DNA from 2 places in the Clostridium sp. CTA-19 genome. Region 2 is predicted to be linked to the other one. Evidence: riboswitches for the same ligand, from Rfam matches in the RefSeq annotation. Region 2 holds a riboswitch; the other holds the start of a gene.

Region 1 (3,411 bases), on a different contig from region 2:
AACATTACCTACATTATTAGAAAAAATGGAAGAAAGTAATGAATTTCCTAAAACAGGCCAAATAAATCCACATAGATTTGTAGAAATATATGAAGGGTATTTAAAAGAAGGATATAAAATAGTAGCTATACACATGTCTTCTAAAATGAGTGGAACGTATCAATCAGCATTAGTTGCTAAGGATTTATTAGAAACAGAAGATGTATTTATCATAGACTCACAAGCTGTTTGTGCAGCTCTTGGAGTATTAGTATTAAAGGCAGCTATTTTAAGAGATAAAGGTTTAACGGCTAAAGAAATTTATGATGAAACTTTAAATACTGTAGACAAGGTTAAAAGTATAACATGCTTTCAATCATTAACTAATTTAATCAAAGGTGGAAGATTGTCAAAAACAGCAGGAGCAATAGGGAGCTTTTTAGGTATAAAACTTTTATTGACTATAAAAAACGGTGAAATGACTGTTATGGAAAAGATAAGAGGAAATAAGAAAGTTCAAAGATCGATACTTGAATACCTTGAAAAGTATGATTTAGATGAAGAATACCCTGTTATTGTTATAGAGTCAGACTTTAAAGAGGAGAATGCTTCTATATATGATAGTTCAAAAGAATTTTTAAATAACAAAAATGCTAAAGTATATGAATGTCCACCAGGATGTTCTGTCGGTGTACATTCAGGAAATAATGTATTTGCAATATTTTTTATAGAAAAGTAATATATAAAATAATAAAGAGTATATAAATAATAGAGATTTAGTAATCTCTATTTTTTTTAGATTTATAAGCAAATTTAAAGAAAATAAGTAGATATCATAATGTTTTTTCATCAAGTGTCAATTATGCATTGAAATTTTCTTTAAATTGTTGCTGTTTTAATTTGAAGTTAAAGTTTTTATGTATGAGTTGATAAACTACCTATAAAAATAGAGTTAAGCTTGAAAATTTCAAAATTATAGTGTTGCAAAATAATAATAAAAAAAATTTCATATACTTATATTAGTATATATAATTTGAATATTAGTAAATTTATAGAACAATGTAATTAAGTTAATAATATAATAGTAGTAAATAAATATATATAAGAGTTATGTTATAAAAATAACAAGAACTATAAGGAATTTTAGATAAATATAAAGAATAATGTTAAAAAAATAGTGAAAAAAATAGATAAAACTGTAAATTATTTAAAAATTCTAAATTGTTTATAGGTATTTCAAATACAAAACATTCTAAAAATTATAGAAATTTATGTTGTGATAGTATATACTTAACTTGTAAGTTAAATTTCAAACAAATCTAAAAATTCAATAAATTATGGATGATATTTTCGAGAGATGACTTTATATATTTCAAATAATTTATTATAAAGTAGCCGAAGAAGAAAGAATAAATTTTAGCCAAATTTAATTCGAAACTTTCAGGCAAAGGGATCGAAAATGGACATAACTCTGGAAAGCATGGGCACCGAAGGAGTAAAACTCTCAGGTTAAAAGGACAGGGCATAGGCAAGATTATATTTAATTTTGCATATGTCCTTTTATAGTTAGGAGGTAATTAGGTGATAAAGCCATTATATATAGTTACAAACAATCCATTATCTAAAGAAAAATTTGAAAGTAAATTTAAAATAATATATTTAGAAAGAAAAGCGGCTATGGATGTATTAAAAAAAGTCAGGGATGAAATACATCTAGGGCATGAGCTTTTAACTCATCCGTTGATGAGTAGTGTAAAACCTAATGAAACTCCATATAGAACTGTTTGCTTGTCAATAGAAAAAGGGTGTTTGGATATGCAATCACTAGATATAATTGAAGGAGCAATACACACAACAGAAAAATTTTTAAGAGATTTCAAAACTCCAGATTGGAGTGAAAGAATATTACAAGATTTTCAGGTTATAGATTGCGATTTGATACATCACGCAATTGAATAAGGAGGGTAATTCATGGAAAAAAAGATTTATGATACGATTATTATCGGAGGTGGTCCAGCAGGATTAGCAGCATCATTATATGCAGGAAGAGCTAAGATGAGCGCTATGCTTTTAGAAAGAGCTAAATTTGGTGGCCAAGCAGCTACAACTTCTGAAATAGAAAACTACCCAGGATCAATAAAAGATGAAACAGCTCCGCAAATAGAAAGAATGAGACAACAAGCTGAAAACTTTGGAACAGAAATTGTTAAAGATGAAATTGTTAAGGTAGAGTTAGACGGAGAAATTAAAAAATTAGTAGGAAAATTAGGCGAATATGAAGCAAGAACAATAATAATAGCTACAGGTGCTAATCCAAGACTTGCAGGATTTAAAAACGAAGTGGAGTTAAGGGGAAGAGGGGTTTCCTATTGTGCTACATGTGATGCTGATTTCTTTGAAGAATTAGATGTTGCAGTAGTAGGTGGTGGAGACTCAGCATTAGATGAAGCTATATACTTAACAAAATTTGCTGAAAAGGTTACAGTAATTCATAGAAGAGATGAATTTAGAGGAAATAAGTCAGTTCAACAAAGAGTATTTGCAAATGATAAAATAGAAGTTCTTTGGGATTCTGTTGTTGCAGAAGCAGTAGATGATGATGGAATACTTGGTGGATTAAAAATTAGAAACGTTAAAACAAATGATATAAGTGATTTGAATGTTCAAGGATGCTTTGTATTTGTAGGATATGATTCAAATACAAAAGTATTTGAAGGAACCAATTTAGCGTTAAGTGATAGAGGCGAAATCTTAACAGATGAAGATATGAAAACTAACATAGAAGGCGTTTATGCAGCTGGAGATGTTAGGAAAAAATCATTAAGACAAGTTATAACAGCAGCAGCAGATGGTGCTATAGCAGCAACTCAAGCAGAACACTATATTGCAAATAAATAATTCAGAAAATAAATTTTTTATATAATATTAAATATATTTTAAAAATTTAAATAATTTAATTGAAAGTAGGAGGAACTAAAAATGTTAGAAATCAATAAGGATAACAAAGAATTATTTGAAACAGAAGTTTTAGGAGAAAGTGAAAAACCAGTATTCGTTGACTTCTGGGGTGACAAATGTGAAGTATGTAAACAATTAATGCCATCAGTTCATGAATTAGAAGAAAAGTATGGTGATAAAATTAAATTTACCAGCTTAAATATAACAGGAGCAAGAAGACTTGCTATAGCACAAAAAGTTTTAGGACTTCCAACAATGAAAATATACAAAACTGGAGAATGTGTAGAAACAATAACTCCAGATAAAATATCTAACATAGCAGATGTAGATAGCTTCATAAAAGCTTACTATGAAACATTATAATCTGAAAAAAGTTAGTTATATTTGGTAGGCAGCTTAGCTGCTTACCTTAATATAAAATAAAAAATGAAAAGTTATATTAACTTTATATATTCTAGGAGGTGAATGTTTTGC
Region 2 (3,411 bases):
AATAGCTAGAACTTTAGGTCTTGCTGGTGGTAATGAAGAAGAATTAATAAACTCTTTAATTGATTGTATAAGACAATTAAATAAAGCAATGGAAATTCCACTAACATTAAAAGAATATGGAGTGGAAAAAGAAGAGTTTGATAAATATATAGACTTTATTTCAGAAAATGCAGTAGTTGATGCTTGTACAGCATCTAACCCAAGAGAAATATCTGTAGATGAAATGAAAAAGGTATTTGAATGTACATTTGATGGAGTAGACGTTGAATTTTAATTAAAAAATATAAAATCACTGATAAATTATCAGTGATTTTTATTATATTTCTATACATGAATTAAATAAGGGAAAAGTCTCTATTTAAAGGTATACATCAAATTTTTATAAATTTTTAATTTTTAACTAAAGTAAGTTGTTAACTAGCAGTAAAATTCAACTTGGAACCTTAAAAGATTTAAAAATTAGGAATTATGGCTGAAACTGAATAGTCAAATTTCAGTGTTATAGTAAAAATATAATATATGTATGAAGTAAATTTTAATTTTAAACTGTATTTTTTTACAAGTGATTTAGAAGAAAGTTTAATAAGATTTAATATTACATAATTGAATGTGGTAAAATTCGTTTTAATTTATATATAAATTAAAAGATTCAAATAATATACTTAATTGTTATTGACTATATTAATATAAGATTATAAAATAGTAATTGAGAAGTTAATAAGGTATGAATGAAGATTGTTGAAGAAAGCTGGTTTTATTAAGCATGAAAATGTTTAACATATATAATGAAGAAAAATGAATAGTAGCCATATGCACTATTTAAGTACAGCACAACAGTTGGACATAAACCTGGAGAGACTACAAGCACGGAAAAAGTGAAAATGTGATTATGTGGCATCGAAGAAGAAACTCGAATTTTCAGCTTTGGGGGAAACTTTCAGATAAAAGGACAGGTGTAAATAGCTCTTTATTGTTGTGTCTATTTACAAGGTCCCTTTTTTTATTTATTATTGGATAAATATAGGGAAACAAGCTCCAATTTAAATTTATTCAATAGCTTTAAAATATTTTCATACAAAATGTAGTGTTGAATTTGAAGGGATTCGGAGCATGTCTCACTATTTTGGGTATCCAAGTTTTGGAATGTATGATTTTAAAAGTCAACTTGGAACCCCCTATATAAGTTAAAACTTGTTTTAAAACAATTTATATAAATTATAAGTTTAATTAGTGAAAAGATAATTAATAATAAGGTGGACAAACAATATTATTTTGAGTTTGGAGGAAGTGGATATGTACAAAATAGCAGAAAAAAGAGATTTAGCAGAAAATATATTCTTAATGAATATAGAAGCACCAAGAGTTGCTAAATCTGCTAAGCCTGGTCAATTTGTAATTATAAGAAATGATGAGAATGGTGAGAGAGTTCCATTAACAATTTGTGATACAAACACAGACAAAGGAACAGTTACAATAGTTGTACAAACTATAGGATGTTCTACTAAGGATTTAGAAAAGCTTAATGAAGGTGACTATCTTCATGACTTTGTTGGACCATTAGGAATGGAATCAGAATTATTACATGAAAACATAGAAGAACTAAAGAAAAAGAACATACTATTCATATCAGGGGGAGTTGGTTCGGCTCCAGTTTATCCACAAGTAAAATGGTTACATGAGCATGGTGTAAATGCTGATGTAATAATGGGATTCAAAAATAAAGACATGGTAATCCTAGAAGATCAAATGAAAACTGTTGCATGTAATGTTTATACTTGTACAGATGATGGATCATATGGATTTAAAGGAATGGTTACTAACCAATTAGAAGAGTTAGTAAATGGTGGTAAGAAATACGATTTAGTTGTGTCAATAGGACCAATGATAATGATGAAATTTGTATGTAAATTAACAGAAAAATTAAATATACCAACAATAGTAAGCATGAACCCAATAATGGTAGATGGAACTGGAATGTGTGGAGCTTGCAGAATTACTGTTGATGGAAAAACTAGATTTGCTTGCGTTGAAGGACCAGAATTTGATGGACATAAGGTAGATTTTGATGAGGCATTAAAAAGATCTGGAATGTATAAAGCAGAAGAAGCTGAAAAAAGCTGTAGATTAGGAGGTAACAAGTAATGGCAGTAGATAGAATGAAAAGAACTCCAATATCAGAGCAAGATGCAAAAGCAAGAGCTAAAAACTTTAAAGAAGTTTGTTTAGGATATAATGAAGAAGAAGCGGTAAAAGAAGCATCAAGATGCTTAAACTGTAAAAACAAACCATGTGTTAGCAAATGTCCAGTATCAATAGATATACCTTCATTTGTACATGAAGTTGCAGAAGAAAATTTTGAAGAAGCTGCAAAAATATTAAATAGATATACTGCACTACCAGCTGTTTGTGGTAGAGTTTGTCCTCAAGAACTACAATGTGAAAGCAAATGTGTACTTGGAATAAAAGGAGAAGCTGTTGCAATTGGTAAGCTTGAAAGATTTGTTGCTGATTGGTCAAGAGAACATGATGTAGATCTTTCAGAAACTAAAGCTAAAAATAGTAAAAAAGTTGCTGTTATAGGTTCAGGCCCTGCTGGAATAACTGCTGCAGGTGAAATGGCTAAAGCTGGTTATGATGTAACTGTATTTGAAGCATTACATGAACCAGGTGGAGTTTTAGTTTATGGAATTCCTGAATTCAGATTACCAAAAGAAACAGTTGTTAAGCATGAAATAAACAACCTAAGAAAATTAGGAGTTAAAATAGAGACAAATGTAATAGTAGGAAAAACTGTTACTATAGATGAATTAATAAGAGACGAAAAATTTGAAGCTATATTTATAGGTTCAGGTGCTGGTCTTCCAAAATTCATGGGAATTAACGGAGAAAACTTAAACGGAGTTGTATCTGCAAATGAATTTTTAACAAGAAACAACTTAATGAAAGCTTTCAAAGAAGATTCACCAACACCAATAAAATCAGGAAAAAAAGTTTGTGTTGTAGGTGGCGGAAACGTTGCTATGGATTCTGCTAGAACAGCATTAAGATTAGGTTCAGAAACTCATATAGTATATAGAAGAAGTGAATCAGAACTTCCAGCAAGAGCTGAAGAAGTACATCACGCTAAGGAAGAAGGCATTATCTTTGACCTTCTAGTTAATCCAGTTGAAATCTTAGGCGATGAAACTGGTTGGGTTAAAGGAATGAAATGCATAAGAATGGAACTTGGAGAAGCTGATGCATCTGGAAGAAGAAGACCAGTAGAAGTACCAGGTTCAGAGTTTGTTATAGATTGTGACACTGTAATAATGTCATTAGGAACATCTCCAAACCCATTAATACCTTCAACAACAGAAGGATTAGACGTAAATAAATGGAAATGTATCGTAGCTGATGAAGAAACAGGAAAAA

Evidence for each region. Region 2 has a riboswitch for glycine ahead of ACYUE0_RS16575 (sulfide/dihydroorotate dehydrogenase-like FAD/NAD-binding protein). Riboswitches for the same ligand answer to the same signal wherever they lie in the genome.
Region 1: linked by a shared signal. The riboswitch ahead of ACYUE0_RS10545 (GrdX family protein) and the one ahead of ACYUE0_RS16575 (sulfide/dihydroorotate dehydrogenase-like FAD/NAD-binding protein) in region 2 are both predicted to bind glycine.

Annotation. Positions count from the first base shown of each region.
Region 1 is NZ_BAAABH010000016.1:125,096-128,506, forward strand. It holds gene ACYUE0_RS10540 (DegV family protein) at 1-718, shown strand, start outside; glycine riboswitch at 1,321-1,445, shown strand; gene ACYUE0_RS10545 (GrdX family protein) at 1,561-1,938, shown strand; gene trxB (thioredoxin-disulfide reductase) at 1,951-2,877, shown strand; gene ACYUE0_RS10555 (thioredoxin family protein) at 2,959-3,300, shown strand; gene ACYUE0_RS10560 (glycine/sarcosine/betaine reductase component B subunit) at 3,408-3,411, shown strand, end outside.
Region 2 is NZ_BAAABH010000047.1:1,995-5,405, forward strand. It holds gene ACYUE0_RS16570 (iron-containing alcohol dehydrogenase) at 1-274, shown strand, start outside; glycine riboswitch at 840-963, shown strand; gene ACYUE0_RS16575 (sulfide/dihydroorotate dehydrogenase-like FAD/NAD-binding protein) at 1,294-2,142, shown strand; gene gltA (NADPH-dependent glutamate synthase) at 2,142-3,411, shown strand, end outside.